3 regions of the Bradyrhizobium sp. 154 genome follow, and region 2 is predicted to be linked to each of the others. Evidence: predicted binding sites of a transcription regulator. Region 2 holds the regulator's gene; each other region holds the start of a gene.
What was found. Region 2 encodes LexA, which represses DNA repair genes until DNA is damaged. Its sites were predicted from a motif close to TGTTCNNNNTGTGTTCNG; they were not measured.
Positions count from the first base shown of each region.

Region 1 (8,004 bases), on a different contig from region 2:
TTATGTCGATGAGAGCACCATGGTCGACACTTGGGCCACCGTCGGCTCCTGCGCCCAGATCGGCAAGCGCGTGCACATCTCCGGCGGCGCCGGCATCGGCGGCGTGCTCGAGCCGCTCCAGGCCGAGCCCGTGATCATCGAGGACGACTGTTTCATCGGCGCGCGCAGCGAGGTCGCCGAAGGCGTGATCGTGCGCAAGGGCGCGGTGCTGGCGATGGGCGTGTTCCTGGGCGCCTCCACCAAGATCGTCGACCGCGAGACCGGCGAAATCTTCATGGGCGAAGTGCCCGAATATTCCGTGGTGGTGCCGGGCGCGCTGCCCGGCAAGCCCCTGAAGAACGGCCAGCCCGGTCCGAGCACCGCCTGCGCCGTCATTGTCAAGCGCGTCGACGAGCGCACGCGGTCGAAGACGAGCATCAACGAGCTGCTGCGGGATTGATCCGACGCGCATGACCGATGCTCTCTCCATCGCCCGCGATCTCATCCGCTGCCCCTCGGTAACCCCGGCCGATGCCGGTGCGCTTGGGGTGCTTGAAAAAGCCCTGACCGCAGCAGGCTTCACCTGTCATCGCGTGACGTTCAGCGAACCCGGCACCGCCGACATCGACAATCTCTATGCGCGGATCGGCAGCGAGGGCCCGCACATCACCTTTGCCGGCCACACCGACGTGGTGCCGCCCGGTGACGAGAGCGCCTGGAGCGTCGGCGCGTTCTCGGGCGAGGTCCGGGATGGCGTCCTGCACGGCCGCGGCGCGGTCGACATGAAGGGCGGCATCGCCTGCTCGGTGGCGGCGGTGCTGGAGCATCTCGCCGCCAATGAGGGCAAGCCGCGCAAGGACGGCAAGGGCTCGATCTCTTTCCTGATCACCGGCGACGAGGAAGACGTTTCGATCAACGGCACGGTCAAGCTGCTGAAATGGGCCGCCGAGCGCGGCGAAAAGTTCGACCATTGCGTGCTGGGCGAGCCCTCCAACGTCGAGACGCTCGGCGACACCATCAAGGTCGGCCGCCGCGGTTCGCAATCCGGCACGCTTCATGTCGACGGCGTGCAGGGCCATGTCGCCTATCCACATCGCGCCTCCAACCCCGTGCCTGATATTGCGCGGCTGATCGTGGCGATCTCCGACGAGCCGCTCGACCATGGCAGCGCCCAGTTCCAGGCCTCCAATCTCGAATTCACCTCGGTGGACGTCGGCAACAAGGCCAGCAACGTCATCCCCGGCGAGGCCCGCGCGAAATTCAACATCCGCTACAACGACAACCACACGCAAGCCAGCCTGCGCGAATTGGTCGAGGCGCGCCTCGCCAAAGCCTGCGGCAACCGCATCCGCGCCCGCATCGTCTGGGATCACTCGAACTCCAACGTGTTCGTGACCAAGCCCGGCCCGTTCACCGATCTTGCAGTGTCCGCGATCGAAGAGGTGACGGGCCGCAAGCCGGAGCTGTCGACCTCGGGCGGCACGTCGGACGCGCGCTTCATCTCCAGCTACTGCCCGGTGATCGAGTTCGGCCTGGTCGGCCAGACCATGCACCAGATCGACGAGCGGGTGCCCGTGGCGGATCTAGAGAAGCTGACGCGGGTGTATCGGGGGATTTTGGCAAGGTATTTTGCTTGAGGCACTGTTGCCTCCACAAACAGAGCTGTCATCGCCCGACTTGATCGGGCGATCCAGTATTCCAGAGACAGCAGTATTGAACCGGGAGGCCGCGGCGTACGAGATGCCCCGGTCCCGGCGCCGCCAAGGCTACGCCGGGGCCACAAGGGTGCTCGGCCACCGAAGCTTTTGCGAAGGCGGCAAGCCGGGGCATGACAGCGCTGATGTAGCGAGAGCGCACCCTGCGCCCTCCGCGCATCTCAATAATCCACCTTCACCAGATACAGCCCCTGCGGCGGGGCGACGATGCCGCAGGCGGCGCGGCTGCGGGCGGCGAGTGCGGCCGACAGATCATCGGCCGTCCAGCGTCCCTCGCCGACCCAGACCAGCGATCCCACCATCGAGCGCACCTGGCTGTGCAGGAACGAGCGCGCAGAGGTGACAATGGTGATCTCGCGGCCGTCGCGTATCACGTCGAGCTGATCGAGCGTCTTCTCCGGCGACTTGGCCTGGCACTCGGTATCGCGGAACGTCGTGAAGTCGTGCTTGCCGAGCAGACGCTGGGCTGCTGCATGCATCGCGTTACTGTCGAGCCGGCGCGGCACGCGCCAGGCGCGACCGACGTCGATGGCGAGATTGGCGCGGGTGTTGATGATGCGGTAGCGGTAGTGGCGCTTGATGGCCGAGAAGCGCGCCTCGAAGGTCTCGGGGACGATCTCGGCCTCGAGCACCGCGACCGGATGGGGGCGCAAATGCGCGTTGAGCCCGTCGCGAAAACGATCCGGCGCAAATTGCTTGCCGATGTCGACATGCGCGACCTGGCCAAGCGCGTGCACGCCGGCATCGGTGCGGCCAGCGCCATGCACCCGCGCGTCCGCGCCGGTCATCGCCTTCACCGCGGCCTCTAGCGCGCCCTGCACCGAGGGCAGCGTCTCCTGCACTTGCCAGCCGAAGAACGGCGCGCCGTCATATTCGATGGTGAGCTTGTAACGGGGCATCGTGTCCAGTTTCACCGTCATTGCCCGCGAAGGCGGGCAATCCAGTACTCCGCAGCCGATCAGATCAACCGAGAAGCCTCGGCGTACTGGATACCCCGCCTTCGCGGGGTATGACAGTGTCAGCTGAATTTCGCGCCCGCCCTCACAGGCACGCCGCGCAGAAAGTCCGCGGCCCGCATCCTGGCCTTGCCTTCGCGCTGCAGCTCGAGGATGCGGACGGCACCCTCGCCGCAGGCGATGGTGAGGTGGTCGTCGAGCACCTCGCCCGGCGCACCTGAGCCGTTCGCCAATTCACATCGCAGGATCTTGACGCGCGCATTTTCGCTGACGTCCACAAGCTCGGTCCAGGCGCCGGGAAACGGCGACAGGCCATGGATGTGGCGCAGCACCGCGCGTGCGGGTTTCGTCCAGTCGATCCGCGCCTCGGCCTTGTCGATCTTGGCGGCATAGGTGACACCGTCCTCGCTCTGCTTTTTGAGCTGGAGCCCGCCGCGTGCGAGCGCCGCCATCGCGCGCACCATCAAATCGGCACCTAACCGGGACAGGCGATCGTGCAGATCGGCCGCGGTCATGCTGTCGGTGATCGCGATGCGCTCGGCCATGGCGACGTCGCCGGTATCCAGGCCGACATCCATCTTCATCACCATCACGCCGCTTTCGGCATCGCCTGCCATGATGGCGCGGTTGATCGGCGCGGCGCCGCGCCAGCGCGGCAAGAGCGAAGCGTGCAGATTGTAGCAGCCGAGCTTCGGCGCATCGAGGATCACCTGCGGCAGGATCATGCCATAGGCGACGACGACGGCGGCATCGGCATCGAAGGCGCGAAACTCGTCGAGTGCTTCCGGCGTCTTCAACGTCTTCGGCGTCAGCACGTGGACGCCGAGTTTTCGCGCCGCTTCTTCAACCGGAGTGGGCTGCAATTGCAGGCCGCGCCGTCCGCCCGGCTTCGGCGCGCGGGTGTAGACGGCGGCGATCTCGTGGCCATGCGCGACCAGCTCGAGCAGCGTCGGCACGGAGAAATCGGGCGTGCCCATGAAGATCAGGCGGAGGGGCATCAACAGACTCGCTGCGTTCCCTCCCCCTTGGGGAGGGCTAGGGAGGGGGTGCCACACGACCGCTCTAGCGGCGTGAGCGCGGGCGCTTTGTTGCTCGCGCTCCGCAAATCAGGAGCGCCTTTTGCTGGGCTGCCCCCTCCCCTGCCCTCCCCCCAAGGCGAGGGAGCAGACTGAGCGTGAGGCAACACTAAACTCTACCCCGCCCGCTTGGCGGCCTTCTCGAACTTCTTCATCACGCGGTCGCGCTTGAGCTTCGACAGGTAGTCGACGAACAAGACGCCGTTGAGATGATCGATCTCGTGCTGGATGCAGGTGGCATAGAGGCCTTCGGCATCCTCCTCGTGCAGCTTGCCGTCGAGATCGGTGAAGCGCACGCGCACCTTCGCCGGGCGCTCGACCTCCTCGTAATATTCGGGGATCGAGAGGCAGCCTTCCTCGTACACTGAAAGTTCCTCTGAGGAGGAGAGAATCTCCGGATTGATGAAGACGCGCGGCTCGTGCCTGGTCTCGCCGTCCTCGTCCCGCTTGGCGAGGTCCATGGTGATCAGCCGCAGCGGCTGCGCGACCTGGATCGCGGCGAGGCCAATGCCAGGCGCGTCGTACATGGTCTCGAACATGTCGTCGGCAAGCTTGCGGATCTCCGGCGTGACCTTCTCGATCGGCTTGGAGACCAGACGCAGCTGCTTGTCGGGCAGGATGATGATTTCTCGTAGGGCCATGGCCGCGATTTAAGCCGCGTGTCGGGTGCGGTCAATCCGGCGCGGAACTCCGTTAACCCTTCGCTAACCATAAAACTTCAGATTTCGTTAACCATAAGAATCAACGGGACTTTGGCCATAAACGTTCGCTATTCGTTCGTGGAGCCCGGCGAATCGGCTAGAAGGGTCGGCATGAACGAGATCATCTTCGTGCTCGGCGACTGGCCGGTGCGCACCATCGACGCGCTGATCGGCTTCGGCGCCCTCGTCCTCATCCTGCTGGTGGTGATTGCCGGGGTGATCGCGCGCTCCGGGCGGCGCGGCGCGGAACTCGCGATGGCCAATGCCATCCGTGCCGACGAGCTCGAGGAGCGCCTGAGCGAGGTGCTGCGGGCCCAGAGCGAGGCTTCGGGCCGGGTCGACGCCATGACCCAGGCGCTGGCCGGCCGCCAGGCCGAGATGGCACGGGCGGTCAACGAGCGGCTGGATTCGGTGACGCATCGCGTCGGCCAGTCCATGGAACACTCCACCCGCAACACCATGGAGAGCCTGCGCGCGCTGCATGAGCGGCTCGGTATCATCGACAGCGCGCACAAGAACCTCTCCGACCTCACCACCCAGGTGACGACCCTGCGCGACGTGCTCGCTAACAAGCAGTCGCGCGGCGCCTTTGGCCAGGCGCGGATGGAGGCGATTGTCCAGGACGGTCTTCCAAAAGGGTCCTACGAGTTCCAGTTCACGCTCTCGACCGGCAAGCGGCCCGATTGCGTCGTGTTCCTGCCCGACCAGCGCCCGCTCTGCATCGATGCAAAATTTCCGCTGGAGGCGGTGACGGCCCTGCACGATGCCCGTACGGACGAAGAGCGGCGGATTGCCACGCAGCGGTTACGCGGCGACGTGATGAAGCACGTCAGCGACATCGCCGAAAAATACCTCGTTGCCGGCGAGACCCAGGAGATGGCGCTGATGTTCGTGCCGTCGGAATCGGTCTATGCCGAGATCCATGACGGCTTTGACGACGTGATCCAGAAAGCGTACCGCGCTCGCGTGGTGCTGGTGTCGCCGTCGCTTTTGATGCTCGCGATCCAGGTGATGCAGCAGATCATGAAGGACGCGCGCATGCGCGACGCCGCCGACCAGATCCGCACGGAGGTTATCAAGCTCGGCGACGATCTGGGCCGTCTGCGCGACCGGGTGCTGAAGCTGCAAAAGCATTTCTCCGACGTCAACGAGGACGTCCGCCAGGTTCTGATCTCCGCCGACAAGATCGAGAAGCGCGCCGGACGTATCGAGGAACTCGATTTCAGCAAGAGCGATGCGGCCGATGCCCCGCGGCTGGTCGCGACGGGCGCGGGTGAGTTGTTCCCGAGGAAGCTGCAGGCAGGGGAGTGAGATTAAGGTACACGGTCATGCCCCGCGCAGGCGGGGCCTCCAGTACGCCGCGGCGATCGTGGTTGAGCCGAGGCGCTGGTGATTACTGGATCGTCCGCCTTCGCGGACGATGACAGCGAGGGATGGAGAGAGCTTCCGCCCACCGAGCTCCGCCAGAGTCTTTTCGGCCAGAATCTGCTAACACCTGCGCATGACCGCACCCGACGCGACCTCCTCCGCCGGCGCTGCCGCCTCCTGGCGTGACAGCCTTGCCGTGTACCTGCAACCGCGGGTGCTGATCGTGCTGTTCCTCGGCTTCTCATCCGGCCTGCCGCTGGCGCTGTCGGGCTCGACGCTGCTGGTGTGGATGCGCGAGGCCGGAGTCGATCTCAAGACCATCGGGCTGTTTGCGCTGGTCGGCACGCCCTACACGCTGAAATTCTTGTGGGCGCCATTGGTGGATGCGATGCATGTGCCGCTGTTCACCCGCGCCTTCGGGCGGCGGCGTGGCTGGCTCTTGTTCTCGCAGATGCTGCTGATCATCGCCATCCTGCTGCTGGCGCTCACCGATCCCGCGCGCTCGCCGTTCTACGTCGCGCTCGGCGCGCTGCTGGTCGCAACCATGTCCTCGACCCAGGACATCGTGGTCGATGCCTTCCGCGTCGAGAGCTTGCCCGAGAGCGAGCAGGCGGCCGGCATGGCCGCTTATGTCGCGGCCTATCGCATCGGCATGCTGGTCTCGACCGCGGGCGCGCTGTTCATCGTCTCCGGCTTCGAGGGCACCGGCATTAGCCGGCAATCGGCCTGGATGTGGGGCTATGTGGTGATGGCGGCGATGGTGCTGATCGGGACCATCACGGCGCTCCTCGCAACCGAGCCCGAGCAATCGGTGCGGGCGGAAGCTGCGACAAAGGCCGAGACCGCGTTCGCGCGCGTGCTGCGCGCCGCAATCGGGGCGTTCTCGGAATTCCTGTCGCGGAAAGACGCGCTCGCCGCGCTCGCCTTCGTCGTTCTCTTCAAGTTCACCGACGCGTTCTCCGGCACGATGACCGCGCCGTTCGTGATCGACCTCGGCTTTTCCCGCAACGATTATGCGGCGATCGTGAAGGGTGTCGGGCTCGCCGCGACGTTGCTCGGCGGCTTTGCCGGCGGTTTTGTCGCGCGGCGTTATTCGCTCGCGACCAGCCTGTGGATCGGCGGCGTGGTGCAGGCACTCGCCAACCTTTCGTTCTCCTGGCTGGCGTTCGTCGGCACCAGCCAATGGGCGCTCGCCTTCGCCATCACGGCTGAGAACTTCACCAGCGCCATCGGCACCGTGATCTTCGTCGCCTATCTCTCCGCCCTGTGCAAGAACCCGTTGCACACGGCGACGCAATACGCGCTGCTCACCGCGCTCGCGGCGGTGGGGCGAACGTATCTCTCCTCGGGTGCCGGCTTCGTGGCTGATACGACCGGCTGGGCGCTGTTCTTCGTGATCTGCGTGCTGGTGGCGATCCCGAGCCTGGTACTGCTGGCCTGGCTCCAGAAGCGCGGCCATTTCAAGACGCTGGGGCCAGTCAGGGTTTAGGACTCACGTCTCGCCTTCCTCATTGCGAGGAGCTCTTGCGACGAAGCAATCCAGACCGTTTCCGCGGAAGAATTTCTGGATTGCTTCGCTTCGCTCGCAATGACGGCGGAGAAAGCCGCGGCAAGGGGCCAATCGCGAGCCATTCCTACTGCTTCTTGACCAAACTCCACTTGGTGATCACGGCCTCGCTCATCTGGCCGGCATCGCTGGCGCAGGCGATCTCGTCGACCTTGACCGAGATTTCCTTGCCGACGAACGATTTCAGCTGCGCGGCCTGCGCGTCGCTGGAGGTGACGAGCTGGAAGGTTTCGGGGCCCGTCTCGAGATTGCACAGCCCGTTCGGCGGCGGCAGGCGGCGCGGCTCGGAGGTGATCTGGTAGGTCGCAACGCGCTTGCCGTTCTTGACGTCGCGCACCTTCATCGCATTCAACTCGCCGGAGAGCACGTCGCCGGTGTTGATCGGCTTGCCGGGCTTGGACGGCGGCAGCGCCTCGTCGCCCTGCTGCGCGGATATGGCCGGGCTCACCAGCATCATCATCGTCGCAACCAAAGCCGATCGTGTGGCGAAAGGTTTCGTCATGTCGTCCGTTCCGTAAATTCTGGATGGCTAGAACAGAGTACGCTGCCGCATCGCAGCCGATAGCGTACCTTCATCGAGATAATCAAGCTCGCCGCCGACAGGAACTCCATGGGCGAGCCGCGTCACCTTCACATTGGCGT
Region 1 covers NZ_JADPKG010000058.1:226,350-234,353, reverse strand. Annotated here, with positions in the region: gene dapD (2,3,4,5-tetrahydropyridine-2,6-dicarboxylate N-succinyltransferase) at 1-439, shown strand, start outside; gene dapE (succinyl-diaminopimelate desuccinylase) at 450-1,616, shown strand; gene truA (tRNA pseudouridine(38-40) synthase TruA) at 1,856-2,593, opposite strand; gene fmt (methionyl-tRNA formyltransferase) at 2,713-3,648, opposite strand; gene def (peptide deformylase) at 3,843-4,367, opposite strand; gene rmuC (DNA recombination protein RmuC) at 4,539-5,738, shown strand; gene IVA92_RS16570 (MFS transporter) at 5,929-7,284, shown strand; gene IVA92_RS16565 (hypothetical protein) at 7,430-7,864, opposite strand; gene recR (recombination mediator RecR) at 7,892-8,004, opposite strand, start outside.
Region 1: the regulator LexA is predicted to act here: its motif matches at 4,490-4,507, upstream of rmuC (DNA recombination protein RmuC).

Region 2 (8,004 bases):
GCGATTTTAGGATGGTTTTGGGGGGCCGGACACGCTAGGCGATGGCGACAAGACTTCAAATTCTCGGGAGGACACCAATGAATGACGCGCCCCGCATCCGGCCGGACAGGAACGTCGAACTCGGCGCCAGCAACGAGCCGTTCCAGAATCTACACGAGTTCATCCGGAAGGCGCGCGCCAATCTCAACCAGAATGCCTGGGACTACATCGTCGGCGCTGCCGAGACCGAGACCACGATGCGCCGCAACCGCATGGCGCTGGACGAGATCGCCTTCCGCCCGCGCGTGCTGCGCGACGTTCGCAAGGTCGACGGCTCCGTCGAGCAGCTCGGCCGCAGGATGCGGCTGCCGGTGGTGCTCGCCCCCGTCGGTGCCCTGGAGATCTTCGATCCCGATGGCGCGGCAAGCGTCGCGCGCGCCGCCGGCACCTTCGGTGCGGCGCACATGTTGAGCTCGGTGTCCGAGCCGGGGCTCGAGAAGACCGCCGAGGCCGCGCCCGACGCGCTGCGGCTCTATCAGCTCTATGTCCGCGGCGACGATGCCTTCGTCGCCGATGTCGTCAGCCGGAGCGAGAAGAACGGCTATGCCGCGTTCTGCCTGACTGTCGACACCGCCCATTACAGCCGTCGCGAACGTGACATCGCCAAGCGCTACGTTCGCGAAAGCCGCCTGCGCGCGACCGGCGGCGATTTCCAGAAGGGTCTGGAATGGCGGACGGTGAAGATGATCAAGGACAAGTTCAGGATCCCACTGATCCTGAAGGGAATCGCCACCGCCGAGGACGCTCAGATCGCGATCGATCACGGTGTCGAGTGGATCTACGTCTCCAACCATGGCGGCCGTCAGCTCGATCACGGCCGCGGCGCCATGCATGTGCTGCCTGAAATCGTCGAGGCGGTGAAGGGCCGCGCCAAGATCATGGTCGATGGCGGCTTCTGCCGCGGCACCGACATCGTCAAGGCGATCGCGGCCGGCGCCGACATCGTCGGCATCGGCCGGCTGCAATGCTGGGCGCTGGCGGCGGCCGGCGAAGCCGGCGTGATGCGAATGCTGGAATTGCTGGAGGACGAAGTGCTGCGCTGCCTCGGCCTCTTGGGTGCCACCTCGTTCGCCGAAATCGACAAATCCTGCCTGCATCAGGCGACCGCAACGAATGCGCCGAGCGTGTTCAGCGCGTTCCCGCTGTTCGACCACGAGCCCTACCGATACTGAAATGTGAAAGAACACGATGACCTCACTCTCCCCCGGCAGCGCCGATGCGCTCCTGTTCGATCTCGGCCGCGTGGTGCTCGATATCGATTTCTCCAAGGCGATCGCCTGCTGGGCGGGGCATGCCGGCTGCCAGCCCGAGGCCATCGTCGCGCGCTATGTGCGTGACGAGGCCTACCGGCTGCACGAGGTCGGCAAGATCGGCGACGAGGATTATTTCCAATCGCTGCGTTCATCGCTCGGGATCGGCATTTCCGACGCGCAGTTTCTGGAGGGATGGAACGCGATCTTCGCCGGCGAGATGCCTGAGATCGCCGAGCTCTTGCCGCGCGCGGCGAAGCAGATGCCGCTCTATGCCTTCTCCAACACCAATCGGCCGCATGTCGACTATTTTTCGAAGGAATATGCCGGCGTGCTCGGGCATTTCCGCGAGCTCTATCTGTCGTCCAGCATCGGCCTGCGCAAACCGGATGCGGAGGCGTTCGATCATGTCGTGGCGGCGATCGGCGTGCCAGCCAGCCGAATCGTCTTCTTCGACGACCTGGCCGAGAACGTCGAGGGGGCGCGAGCGCGTGGACTGACGGCGGTGCATGTCACCTCGCCCGGTGATGTCGGCAACGCCTTGCTAGCGTTGGGAATTTGACCACCGATGCCGAACAGGATCGGGGTCGGGTTTCGGGCACCCAAATCCGCTCGGGTATGGAACCAATTCACTTTGTACATTTTTGTACAGAGTTCCGGGAACGGAATACCTCCCTCCGGACTCTATGAGTCCGTTGGGACGTCTACATCGGACTTATTCTCGTGCTGGGCAAAGCCTACCTCACAAAGCAAGCCTCCTTGCTGCTCGAATTCGCCAAGACAACTTCGGATTCGCGCCTCTCCGCCAAGCTGATCAGCAAGGCCGCCGACCTAAAGTCGCAGGCCGATCCGCTGCCGGACAAGGATCAAAGCCCCAAAGCTCCGGACGTGACATCCAGCGTCAGTTCGGGCGAACAGACGCAGAGTTGATCCGATGCCGGCCGTGGCGCTCATCCTTCTCGTCCTCGCCATGGCTATCCTCGTACCGGTCTGTCTCGCCTTCCGGATCATGCCGTGACCGGTCTGAGCACGATTCTTCATGACGGAGATCACGCAGGATAAATCATCCTGTCGGCGCCTTTGCCTCGCGCCTGCACTCGGCTAGAACTTTCGCCGCCCATTGCCGATATGCTCAGCAGGAGTTTCCGCCCTTGGCCCTGATGCCGGTTTCTGACGCGCTTGCCGCGGTGCTGGCGGGTGCGGAGCCGCTGCCTGAAGCGATGGTTTCCCTCAACGAGGCCTATCATCGCGTGCTCGCACGCGATGTCCCGGCGCTGCGCACACAGCCGCCGGAAGCAATGTCGGCGATGGACGGCTACGCGGTGCGCGCGAGCGATGCAACAAAGCTCGATAGTACGCTCACCTTGATTGGCGAAGTGGCGGCGGGTCGTCCGTTCGCGGGAACGCTGGGCCCCGGCGAAGCCGTGCGGATCTTCACCGGCGGCGTCATTCCCAACGGTGCCGACGCGGTCGTGATCCAGGAGGACACGGTTGCGGACGGCAAGCGCATCACGATCAAGGAAGCCGCGATTGCCGGCCGCCACATCCGCCCCGCGGGCGTCGACTTCTCCGAAGGAGACGTGCTCCTGCGCAAGGGAACCCGTCTCACCGAGCGCGATCTCGCGCTCGCCGCCGCCATGAATCATCCGCAGCTTGCCGTCTGCCGCCGTCCGAAGGTCGCGATCCTCGCCACCGGCGACGAGCTGGTCATGCCGGGAACCACACCCGCTCACGGCCAGATCGTCTATTCCAACGGCTATGCCCTGCACGCGCTCGCCCGCAGCGAGGGGGCCGATACCATCGACCTCGGCATTGCCGCCGATACGCTGGAGGCCACCACTGCCGGCATCCGCCGCGCCCGCGAGAGCGGCGCCGAGATCCTGGTCACGAGCGGCGGCGCGTCGGTCGGCGACCATGATCTGGTCCAGCAGGCGTTGAGGGACGAAGGCATCGCGATGGCGTTCTGGAAGATCGCGATGCGCCCGGGCAAGCCGATGATGCATGGGCGGCTCGGCGCGATGCGCGTGATCGGCCTGCCGGGCAATCCTGTGTCATCCTACGTGTGCGCCTTCCTGTTCCTGGTGCCGCTGATTCGCGCCTTGTCGGGACGATCCATGATTCATCACCGACAAGAACGCGCCGTGCTCGGCCGCGATGTGGATGCAAACGATATGCGCGCGGACTATCTGCGCGCACATCTGGAGACGCGCGACGATGGCACGTTGGTGGCCCTTCCCGTCAAACACCAGGATTCCTCGCTGCTTGCGAATCTCGCTGCAGCACAGGCACTTCTCGTCCGCGCACCGTTCGCTCCGAAGGCAGAAGCCGGCTCGCCTTGCGAGGTCCTGCGCCTGCCCGTCTGAACGCATCCACCACACGCGTTCCGCGAACTTTGTCCCGTTCACGGTAAATTAAGCAGTTGCGGAACACATATCGAACATATAGTGTCCGTTCATGATTTGTTTCGAGCATGTAGCGGTTCACCGCTCCAATTTAGCGTCTCGGAATCGAACGACATCAACCGGGGGACTTTGGTCGAGATGTTAACGCGCAAACAATACGAGCTTCTGCGGTTCATCAGCGAACGTCTGAAGGAAAGTGGCGTGCCGCCCTCCTTCGACGAGATGAAGGATGCGCTCGACCTGCGCTCGAAATCGGGCATCCATCGCCTGATCACCGCGCTCGAGGAGCGCGGCTTCATCCGCCGCCTGCCCAACCGCGCCCGCGCCATCGAGGTGATCAAGCTGCCCGAGCTCCAGGCCGCCGCCGGCAGCCGCCGCGGCTTCACGCCGAGCGTCATCGAGGGCAATCTCGGCAAGGTGCGCGCGAGCTCCAGTTCTTCCGCGGACGAAGGCGAGCGTCCCGTTGCGGTGCCCGTGATGGGTCGCATCGCGGCCGGCACGCCGATCGAAGCGTTGCAGACCCGCAGTCACACCATTAGCGTGCCGCCCGACATGCTCGGCTCGGGCGAACACTACGCACTCGAAGTGCGCGGCGATTCGATGGTCGAAGCCGGCATTCTCGATGGCGACATGGCGCTGATCCAGCGTAACGAGAGCGCCGATACCGGCGACATCGTGGTGGCCCTGATCGACGACGAGGAAGCGACGCTCAAGCGCTTTCGTCGCCGGGGGGCGTCGATCGCGCTCGAGCCCGCCAATGCCGCCTACGAGGTGCGCATCCTGCCGCCGAACCGGGTGAAGATTCAGGGCAAGCTGATCGGGCTGTACCGCAAGTACTGAGACGGGCCAGCGGTCATTCGATACCAATGATTCCGATTGGAGCGGACGATGGTCCGCTCCAGCTGGATAGTCTTTTGGTCTTGCGCAGATTATCCGGCCCCTCTCTCCGGCGCTCCATCCTCGGCATGCGGCTCCAAGCACGCATCGCTTGTGAAGAGATCGTGCGCAGGATCGCTTTAAGCGCCTTCGCAGCGTGCTCGCGCAAGCATTCGCAACTCAATTGCAGCACCATGCACGCAATCTGCGCACGTAGGGAGCGAGCTATTCCGCAACGCCTAAACTCCCATCAACCGACAGCCACGGCGAAGCTGGCCACATTCCCCCTCTCGGCGCCCGCAGGCCACGGGCGCTCGCATCCGCCGAATGCACTGAAGCGAGCTTTGTTCCTATGACTTCGGGAAAGATAATGTGATCGTGTCCGGCAACGCCAGCCGCAGATTTGCCCACAACCGAGCAGAGCGTTACGTGCTTCCACTCTGATAGAGGCTTGCGCCTCCGAAGGAGGCGCGGGTTGCTATCTTCGAATGAGGAGCACCCGATGTGTGACTACAGCCTGCATGCCGTTGCATCTCGCCCCGCCGAAGTCGGCGAGACGATCGTGTCGACAACGTTCCGCGGCACCTCAACGCGCGGCTTTGCTTCCGCGGCCGATCCGACCGTGGCCGTCTGCCTGCTGCCGGGAACGGAGCTCGCCTTCGCCGACAACGTCCGTTACGATAATCGCTGGATCTGGACGCGCACCATCAACTCCCGCGTCGGCAAGTTCGGCAAGATCGATCCGCACATACCCGACCGCCATCATGACGCGATCGAATTCCCCGACGGCAAATACGTGCTGGTGACGCAGCTCGTCGAAGGCCAGCGCGCAACCGTGCTGCAATTGCCGGTGACGCAGCCGGTCAGCGAGCGCGAGCACAAGCCGCAGATCGTTGCCGATAGCCGGTCGACGATCACGCGCCTGCCGATTGGCTGAGCCGTCCCCGCCCGCGGGGTCGGGCCAGGATTGAAATGCCATCGCCGGCCGAGGCCGGCGAGATGGTATAATTTGTGTGCTGCGGAGTCCGGTCGGACCCGGACCTACTCTTCGCATTTGTTTTTAATCGTCCGGCCCCTAATCGTCGACCTGCAAGTCGGTCTCCGCCGGCGTTGCATCCCGGTTGCGGGCCGCGGCCGTCCTCGGCACAAGGCTCCCATCGAAATCACCCTCGCCGGCGCCGGCCGGCAACCAGGGACGGCTTGTGCCTCTTGCTCTCACCGCCTGTATCGCAAAGCCGTCACCACGCTGCGTCAACGCCAGCGCGCCCTGGCTGGTGAGACGCTGCCGGTCGACCACCATCGCCGCGCAATCGGGCGGCGCGGGGCGCGTCGTGACCACCAGCGCGGCGCGACTGCAATCCTCAGCCAGCGCATCGATGCGCAGTGAAAGCGCGACCAGCCGACCGTCGGCAAGCGGCGTCACACAGCCGGACTCGTCGCACGACACGCCGTCAGCCAGCGAGCTACTCCCGGCATCGCGCGGATCGGCGTCGGCAGCTAACCACTCTTTGAGCAGAAAGCCATCCTTGCTCGCCCGGATCACATGCAACTGCCCGTCCCTGCCCCGCACCGCGACGCTGGCGCCGTCCCCGGCAATCAGGATGTCGGGCTGCCGCACCGACAGGCCCCACGCGATGGCGGCCAGCAGCACCAAGGCGCCAGACCAGCGCAAGGGCGTGCGCAACAGGCCCATCAAGATGATCCCGAGGCTTGCCGCGATCAGCGGCGCGGTGCCGAAGGCAGGGATCCGGCCGACTGCACCCGGCAGTGCCGCCACCCAGCGCGACACCGCGACCATCCAGTCGATGCCGATCCCCATCAGCCACCAGAACACGCTGTCAAGCCCAAAGGGAGCCGCGAGCAGTCCCAACAGGCCAGCCGGCATCACCAGTGCCGAGACCACCGGCATCGCGCCGAGATTGGCGAGCACGCCGAACGGGGTGACGCGATGGAAGTGGAAGGCGGCATAGGGCGTGGTCGCAAGTCCTGCGATCAGCGAGGCCAGGAATAGCATCGCGATCTCGCGGCCGCCCCACAGCGCGATACGGGCCGTCGCGGAATGATCGGGCGAGGCAAACAGGTTCGGCATGCCGATCTGCACCAGCGCCACGAGCCCGAGCGTTGCGGCGAAGGACATTTGAAAGCTCGGATGCACCAGCGCTTCCGGCGCGACCGCGAGCACGATCAGTGCCGCCACGGCCAGCGTGCGGAAGGTGATAGCGCGGCGATCGACCATGACCGCGATCAGCACCACCGCCGTCATGAAGAACGAGCGTTGCGTGGCGACCTCCGCGCCTGACAGCAGCAGGTAGAACGCAGCCGCCACCAGCGCGGCGGCCGCTGACCATTTCTTGATGGCAAATCCCGCCGCCAGCCCCGGGATCAAGGCCAGCAGGGCGCGCACCGCGAAAAACACGACACCGGCGACGACCGCCATGTGATAGCCGGAGATCGACAGCACATGGCCAAGCCCCGAGATGAACATGGCGTCGTTGACGGGCGTGGTGATGGCATCGCGCCGTCCGGTGAGCAGCGCGGTCGCGATCGCACGGTTGTCGCCCTCGAGCGTCGCACGGATGCGTGCGTCGATCGCATCACGCAAGCCCTGCGTGAAGGCTGCGTAGCGCAGCCGCAAGCCGCCGGTCTCCTGCGGGGCTGCCACCGTAATCGCGCCCATTGCAAAACCGGAGGCGCCGATGCCTTGAAAGAACATGTCGCGGGAGAAATCGTAGCTACCCGGGCGCACGGGAGAGATCGGCGGCATCAAGCGCGCCTTCAGCTGCACGAAACTGCCGACCTGCGGTGCCATCCCCTTGCGCACCGAGAGGCGGACGCGCTCGAGCCTGACGTCGCTGCGCTGCGCCTCCATGGCGGTGACGCGCAGCACGAAGCGATCCGTGCGCTCGCGGATGTCGCGGGTCTCGACGTAGCCCGACAGCGATACCGAATAGAGTGGCTTGGCCAGCACCGTATGGGCGATGCGCGCGGTCTTCCAGGTCGCCATGGCAAAGCCAGCCGCGACAGCCGCGATCATGATCGCGGGCGCGAACAGCCGACTCCGCCGCAGCAGGACGGCGCCGAGCATGAGCGCGATGGCCGACGCGGCAACGACCCACAGCACCGGCTCGTGATCGGCAGCGAAATAGAGCGCGATGCCGCCGCCGAAGGCGACCGGCACCCAGGGCAACAGCCGACCGGCGCCGGCCTCGGCACGCGCCCATTCGCGCGCCGTCTCGACGATCGCGGGCCAGGCGCCAAAGCCCGCCGGCGCAAAGCCGCCAGCGGGCGCGGCGCGGCCAACCGGCCACGTTCCGGCAACTCCCTGGGAGCGCACTGGCCGGCCAGGCTCCGCCATTCCCTGCACCTTACGATACGCGATAGGTGCAGAGGCTACCGGAACGTGCGGCTGTGCGAATAGCGGTACGGATCAGGAACGA
Region 2 covers NZ_JADPKG010000118.1:57,001-65,004, reverse strand. Annotated here, with positions in the region: gene IVA92_RS32560 (alpha-hydroxy acid oxidase) at 78-1,211, shown strand; gene IVA92_RS32555 (HAD-IA family hydrolase) at 1,228-1,851, shown strand; gene IVA92_RS32550 (hypothetical protein) at 2,013-2,219, shown strand; gene glp (gephyrin-like molybdotransferase Glp) at 2,441-3,652, shown strand; gene lexA (transcriptional repressor LexA) at 3,830-4,531, shown strand; gene IVA92_RS32535 (hypothetical protein) at 5,070-5,504, shown strand; gene IVA92_RS32530 (ComEC/Rec2 family competence protein) at 5,643-7,922, opposite strand.

Region 3 (8,004 bases), on a different contig from region 2:
TGGGCCGCGCGTTCGAGACCTGATGTACCAAAGTGGCTCCGTGCCGTTTATAAAGAATAACTCGCTGCGCAGGCTCTGGTTTAGATCGGCAATGTTGGCTAGAGCCCTCGCGCCCAACTTACCGGGCTTTTGGCAGGCCGCGGAGGCTACAGACCGAATTGCCCGAGGGCCAAACTTCTCGTCGGCAACAAAAAGGACTGGGAGTCGCTTAACGGCCGTCGCGAAGGGAATGTTCTTCGTAATGTCTGCGCGAAAATATACTTGCTTGGATGGCCTATCTGCAACGAAACCGCAGTTAGCGATTGGAATAAACATTTCGGATTGCGATGTATAGGTTAGGCAATAGGTTCGGTGTATGAAAACCATGTTGAAGAATAGTTCTTGAAGAGTGTGAGTCTTGTTGGTTTCGGATTCTTGGTAGTAAGTCGACAGGCTTGGCAATACTCCATGTTGCTGGATTTTGATGCCAAGGTGATTGAGAGAGGAACTTCCTCGTTGCGAGGCCGGAGTGTGCTCTGAAACGCCGTGACGTTCGTTAAATACAATTCCCTTGGCTGATAGAAGCGCCTTCGTTGCATTCAAGAAAGAATAGTAAAGCAGCAGAGGTGCCGATTGAGGAGGAAGGCCGAGGGATACCTTGTGGAATTCCTGCGCTTGCTGCCAATAGAGGAGTGCCTTGTCCTTGCCTCCTCTCTTGAGCCACAAGGCAACGTATGTCCACGGGCTGTTCGTCAGAACATTTCGAGCTCCAATTACCGGAGCAATTATTGCCTTATGAGGCGGAATCGCTCGCCCTCTAAACTTTATCTGAAGTAGGTCCTTTGAGATATCGTCCATTGCTCTATCTGATTCGAGGCGCAGTTAGCTTACGCCGCGCTCTGTAGTTGCAGAAGAGCAAAGCTTCCCAAACAAAAACGGCCGGATCTTCCGATCCGGCCGCAACGCAACTCTACTGGCTAAGCCTACGCCACGCGACGCAACTTAGCCCCCGCCCAATTCTGAAATCTTAGCTCGCCTTCTTCGCCGGCGCGTCGCCGACCTTTTTCTGGATGGCGCGCTTCAGCTCGAGGGCGCGCGGCGACAGGACGTCGGCGCTGGCCTTGAGCAGGAAGGCATCTAAGCCGCCATTATGGTCGACGCTCTTGACCGCGTTGGTGGAGACGCGCAGGCGCACGTTGCGCTCCAGGGCTTCCGAGATGAACGTCACGTTGACGAGGTTCGGCAGGAAGCGACGCTTGGTCTTGATGTTGGAGTGGCTGACCTTGTGGCCGACGAGGGGGCCCTTGGCCGTCAGTTCGCAGCGGCGAGACATGGTAGAAATCCTCAGGTTCGAGCCCCCCACGATTTGCGGCCGCCATTCGGGGCGCCACGGGGGCAAATTCTTTCGTCCTTGCAGGGAGCGGGCGGACGTATAGGGGGGAAGGGGCGGGACGTCAAGGCGACGGGCCGTTTTTGGCCCGTCGTCCCGGGGCGCGGGGAGCGCGAACCCGGGATCTCGCGCGGCACCCGCGGTGCGCTCCCTCCCCCGCGCGCGGGGGAGGGTTGGGGAGAGGGCTGTCTCCGCGGAGGGGCAGTCGCGACAGTGCCCCCAAAGGAGAGAGCCCTCACCCGCGCTTCGCGCGACCTCTCCCGCAAGCGGGAGAGGTGACCGCGCCCGCGACCACACCTTCCCCGATCACCAAAAGGGCAATGATCGGAACGCCTTACCATCACATAAAGGGCGTATTCGCGGCCGAAGAGTCCTGGGGAGTTCCGCCGCTTTTGGCGCCCAGCACATTGTTTGCCGCTGTTTTTGGCTTAACTAACAAGGCCTGACGGCCCCATTGGATGGCTTCGTGAATATCCTGACCTCTCATCCGCCGCGGCGGCGCGCCGGCCAGTTGGCCCTGGCGGCGCTGTGCGGGCTCGCCTTGGCGTGGGGGGCGGCGCCGGCAGCGGCGCAAGGCAAGCTCGAGGCGCAATATGAGGCGACGTTATCAGGCATTCCCGTCGGCAAGGGCGCCTGGAACATCGACATCCAGGACGACGTGTTCGCCGCCGCGGCCTCCGGCGGCACCACGGGGCTGCTGAAATCGTTCGCGGGTGGCTCGGGCACCGGCGCCTCGCAGGGCCGCGTCGTCAACGGCGCGCTGGTTGCGACCGGCTATCAGGCCTCCACCACCACCTCGAAGAAGACCGAAGAGATCCGCATCACGCTCGACAAGGGCAATGTGAAGGATTTTGCGATCCTGCCGGAGCCGCCGGTCGACCCCGATCGCATCGTCGTCACCGAAGCGCATCGCCGCGGCGTCTGGGACCCGATGACGGCCTCGCTGCTGCGCGTGCCCGGCAATGGCGATCCGGTGTCGCCGGAAGCCTGCCATAACAGCGCGCCCGTCTTCGACGGCCGCATGCGCTACGACTTGAAACTCGATTTCAAGCGCATGGAGAGCGTGAAGGCCGAGAAGGGATACAAGGGCCCGGTCGTGGTCTGCGCGCTCTATTTCGTGCCCGTGGCCGGCTACATCCCCGACCGCCCCGTAATCAAATACCTCGCCGCCCAGCGCAACATCGAGATCGCCTTTGCGCCGGTGGCGGGAACGCGCATCCTGGTCCCGTTCTGGCTGAAAGTGCCGACGCCCTTGGGGCCTGCGATGCTGGAAGCGACGAGCTTCATCACCTCCCCCCAGCCGCCACGCGTCGCCAAGACGCAGTAGCAGTTCTTAACCCTCCCCTGGAGGGGAGGGTCGGCGCACATGAGCGCAGCGAAATGTGCGACGGGGTGGGGTGATCTCTCCCCACGGGCGCTGTGCCGGGCGGAAAGATCACCCCACCCCGCTCGCGCTGCGCGCGATCGACCACGGGCGAGCTACGCTCGTCCCGGACCCCTCCAGGGGAGGGTAAGAACGTATGAGATATCAATGACTTCCCTACTGTGCATGGGGTTGTTTTCGCATTTTTGTTTTGGCAGGTCGGGGAACCTGGAATCCATTTGACTCCCGCCCGATTCTGATTCGACTCCCCGCCGCCCCAGCTTTAAGGAATCCGTCATCAAATCGTCGCTTGTACGGCAGCCCGAGCCTTCATCTAGTGCGCACCTGTGGCGAGTCCCGCGACATGTTGCGTGAACGGAACGGGACGCAATCGGGAGTCAGCGATTCGGCCGCGATTCGTTCTAGAGTCGTTCCGAAGCTTAAGGCGAGCGGGAAAAGCGTCGCAAACTGAGACAGTTGCGCGAGGTTGGGAAGACTGCTCCGCGCTCGCTGTCATCGCCCGGCTTGACCGGGCGATCCAGTACGCCGAGGCGGTCGTGGTTGAGCCGATGAGCCACGGCGTGCCACATGCCCCGGTCAAGCCGGGGCATGACAGCGGAGCGCGTGGTGGCGTTCGGAGACATCGCTGACACCTGATCGCCTCATCGCCTCAAACAGCACTGACATTCGCCCAAATCGGCACTACCTATCTCCGGAATGGCTTTTTCTTCCTCCCCCTTCGCTTCCGAGCGTGCCCCCGGCGCCGGCGTCACTGCGGTGCTCGGGCCGACCAACACCGGCAAGACCCATCTCGCCATCGAGCGGATGCTCGCGCATCCCTCCGGCATGATCGGGCTGCCGCTGCGCCTGCTTGCGCGCGAGGTCTATAACAAGATCGCCGATCGCGCGGGGCCAGAGAGCGTCGCGCTCGTGACCGGCGAGGAGAAGATCAAGCCGAAGAAGCCGCGCTATTGGGTCTCGACCGTCGAGGCGATGCCGCGCGATCTCGACGTCTCCTTCCTCGCCATCGACGAGGTCCAGATCGCCTCCGACCTCGAACGCGGCCACGTCTTCACCGACCGCATTCTCAACCGCCGTGGCCGCGACGAGACGCTGCTCTTGGGCGCCGCCACGATGCGCCCGATCATCGAGCGCCTCTTGCCGGGCGTGTCCATGATCACGCGGCCGCGCCTGTCGCAGCTCGAATTCGCCGGCGACCGCAAGATCACGCGCCAGCCGCGCCGCACCGCCATCGTCGCCTTCTCCGCCGACGAGGTCTACGCCATTGCCGAGCTGATCCGCCGCCAGCATGGCGGCGCCGCCGTGGTGCTGGGCTCGCTCAGCCCTCGCACCCGCAACGCGCAGGTGGCAATGTTCCAGAACGGCGACGTCGACTATCTCGTCGCCACCGACGCGGTCGGCATGGGCCTCAATCTCGACGTCGACCACGTTGCCTTTGCCTCCGATCGCAAGTTCGACGGCTACCAGTTCCGCCGCCTGACGCCCTCGGAATTTGCGCAGATCGCCGGCCGCGCCGGCCGCGCCACGCGCAACGGCACCTTCGGCACCACCGGCCGCTGCGCCCCGTTCGAGCCCGAACTCGTCAACGCGCTCCAGAACCACACCTTCGACGCCGTGAAGATGCTGCAATGGCGCAACTCGAAGCTGGATTTCTCCTCGCTCGGCGCGCTCCAGGTGTCGCTGAACCTGGCCCCAGGGCACGAGGCGCTGACGCGCGCCCCGATCGCCGAGGACATGCGCGTGCTCGATCATGCTGCGCGCGACGTCGATGTGCGCGATATCGCGCATGGCAAGGTGGCCGTGGAGCGCCTCTGGGAGGCCTGCCAGGTCCCCGATTACCGAAAGCTGTCGCCGGCCGCCCATGCCGAGCTGGTGACGACGCTGTACGGCTTCCTGATGCAGAAGGGATGCATCCCCGATAGCTGGTTTGCCGCCCAGGTCGATCAGGCCGACCGCGTCGATGGCGACATCGACACGCTGTCGGCCCGGATCGCGCAGATTCGCACCTGGACCTTCGTCGCCAACCGCCCGGATTGGCTGAAAGACCCCGAACGCTGGCAGGGGATCGCGCGCGAGGTCGAAAATAAATTATCGGATGCGCTCCATGAACGCTTGACTGAGCGTTTCGTTGATCGCCGGACCAGTGTATTGATGCGCCGCCTGCGGGAGAACACGAGCTTGAATACTGAAATCGGCAAGACCGGCGAAGTCATCGTCGAAGGCCACGTCATCGGCCGCCTCGACGGCTTCACCTTTGCACCGGACGCTGCGGAAGCCGGCTCCGATGCGAAAGCCTTGCAGGCTGCAGCGCAAGCGGTGCTCGCCGGCGAGATCAACGCGCGCGCCGAAAAGCTGGGCAATGCACCGGACGAGCAGTTCGTGCTGACCTCCGAAGGCATCATCCGCTGGACCGGCGATGCCGTGGCGCGCCTGTCCGCCGCAGACGACGCGCTGCATCCGCGCATCCGCATCATCTCGGACGAGAGATTGACTGGGGCGCCCCGCGAGAAGGTGCAGGCCCGACTCGAGCTCTGGCTCAAGACGCATATCGAAAAGCTGCTCGGGCCGATGTTCGAGCTGTCAAAGGCCGAGGATGTCACCGGCATCGCCCGCGGCATCGCCTATCAGCTGGTCGAGGCGCTCGGCGTGCTGGAGCGGCCGAAGATCGCCAGCGAGCTGAAGGATCTCGACCAGTCCTCGCGCGCGGTCTTGCGCAAATACGGCGTCCGCTTCGGGGCCTATCACATCTATTTCCCCGGTCTGCTCAAGCCCGCCGCGCGCGCGCTCGCAGCGCTGCTCTGGGCGTTGAAGCAGGACAATGTCGATCTCTCCGCGCTGTCTGGCGCTCAGCATCTGGCATCTTCGGGCCGCACCTCGTTCCCGGTCGACAAGCAGCTGCCGCGCGATGCCTATCGCGTGCTCGGCTACAAGCAGGCCGGCGAGCGCGCCGTGCGCGTCGATATTTTGGAGCGGCTTGCCGATCTGATCCGCCCGGCGCTGGCCTGGCGCGAGAACTCGCCCGGCGAAAAGCCGGCCGGCGCGTTCGACGGCCGCGGTTTTGTGGTGACGCAGGCGATGACCTCGCTCACCGGGTCGGCCGGCGAGGACTTTGCGTCCGTGCTGCGCGCGCTCGGCTATCGCATGGAGAAGCGTCCGCCGTTGCCGCCAAAGCCTGTGGTGACCGAGACGGTCGCGGCAGAGACGCCGCCCGTCGAGGGCAGCGCGGAGACGTCGACCGAGACCGCAGCGGAGGCCGTAGCGGGTCTGTCGGCAGAAGCATCCGGTGAAGTCGCTCCCGAAGCCGTCACGGTCGAAGACGCCCCCGGCATGGAGCAGCACGACGGGGGCGCGCAGGACGCAGAGCCTGCGCCGGAAGCTCCGCCTGAGGCTGCCGTCACGCCCGAAGATGCGCCCGGCATCGCGCCACCGGCGGAAGAGATTGCTGCGCCGGCAGAGGCTGCCGGCCTCGAAGCCGCTGCCGCCGAGACCGCGGCAACGGAAGCTGCTGCATCGCCTGATGCTGCCGCGCCTGAAGCCGTCGCGCCTGAGGCTGCGGCGACGCCGGCCGAGCCCGAGCTCGTCGAGGTCTGGCGTCCCGGCGGCCGTCACGAGGATCGCAAGCCGCGCCACGAGCGCCATCGCCATCAGCGTCACCATCAGCCGCGTCCGCAGGCGAGTGCAGAAGGCAGCACGGCCGCGTCCGGCGAAGCAGCCGAAGGCGCGAAGCCGGGCGAGCGCCATCGTCATGGTGGTGGTCATCGCCGCGACGGGGCCAAGGATTTTCGCAAGGGCCGCGAAGGTGGTGGAGACGGTGCGCCGCGTCCCGAGGGGCGTGACGACAGGAATCGCCGTTTCGAGGGCAAGGACCGCGACAACAAGGATCGCGATCGCAACCGCGACAACAAAGGCAAGTTCGGCGGCGATCGCGACAAGGGCCGCGACAACCGTGGCCGCGACCGCGACAAGGGCCGCGACCGCCGCGACCGCGAGTCCGGTCCGTCGCTGCGTCCCTATGCCTCCAGCGCGAATCCGCGCGAACGCGATCGTCCTGTTGATCCGAACTCGCCCTTCGCAAAGCTCGCAGCGCTGAAAGAGCAACTGGCGGGGCGCAAGGAGTAATCCTACGACCGAGCGGCAGCGCATCGACAAATGGCTGTGGCACGCCCGGGTGGTGAAGGCGCGCACCTCCGCCGCTGAGCTGGTGGTCACCGGCCACGTTCGCGTCAACGGCGCACGCGAGACATCGCCGGGGCATGCGATCAAGGTCGGCGACGTGCTCACCATCGCGCTCGATCGCACCGTGCGCGTCTTGAAGGTCATCGCCTTCAACGAGCGCCGCGGCGATGCCGCCTCGGCCCGCGTGCTCTACGAAGAGCTCGGCGAGCGCAATTAATTGCGCGGTGCATTCATTTCTTGGCTGGTCAAACGCACACAAGTGTCATGATCGGCCGTTCCCGACCTTGCGGCGCCGGGCCATCCGCGCTACGCAAGCCGCGACTTTTGAAAGAGCTTTTCGGAGCGTTGGATGACTTACGTCGTCACTGAAAACTGCATCAAGTGCAAGTACACCGACTGCGTCGAGGTCTGCCCGGTCGACTGTTTCTACGAGGGCGACAACATGCTCGTCATCCATCCCGACGAGTGCATCGATTGCGGCGTGTGCGAGCCGGAATGCCCCGCCGACGCCATCAAGCCGGACACGGAACCGGGCTTGGAAAAGTGGCTCCAAGTCAACGCCGACTACGCCAAGAGCTGGCCCAACATCACCCAGAAGAAAGAATCACCCGCCGACGCCAAGGAATTCGATGGCATGGAAGGCAAGTTCGAGAAATATTTTTCTCCGAACCCGGGCTCGGGAGACTAATTAGGGCCCAAACTTAACCCTAATAGCTGCGTTACCGCCGAAAACCAGCCCTGAAGACCCCTAAATCATTGATTTTTGCGGGAAATGTGCTATATTGGGCACATTAAGCCGAACCCCGTCAGCCCCGTTGGCCCCTCTGGGTTCCCGTGAAACCAAATGTCGAACAGGGGCGTGGCAGTTTCCGCGCGCAGGCTGTGTCACAGAAAACGCGTAAAAAGAGTACTTCAGCGAGGGCTTCCCATAAGGAGGCCAAAAAAGTCGCCGCGGCCAGCCGTAGCGCATCCAAGGGTCGGACCGCGACGAAGGCGCCGGCTGCAAAGTCCTCGAAGAACAAAAGAAGCGCAATGCCTAACAAGACTGCCAAATCGGCCGCGAAAGCGACCGTTG
Region 3 covers NZ_JADPKG010000058.1:90,345-98,348, forward strand. Annotated here, with positions in the region: gene IVA92_RS15900 (YaaC family protein) at 1-837, opposite strand, end outside; gene rpmB (50S ribosomal protein L28) at 1,007-1,312, opposite strand; gene IVA92_RS15910 (DUF3108 domain-containing protein) at 1,887-2,696, shown strand; gene IVA92_RS15915 (helicase-related protein) at 3,450-6,872, shown strand; gene IVA92_RS15920 (S4 domain-containing protein) at 6,895-7,146, shown strand; gene fdxA (ferredoxin FdxA) at 7,279-7,617, shown strand; gene IVA92_RS15930 (CarD family transcriptional regulator) at 7,962-8,004, shown strand, end outside.
Region 3: the regulator LexA is predicted to act here: its motif matches at 3,151-3,168, upstream of IVA92_RS15915 (helicase-related protein).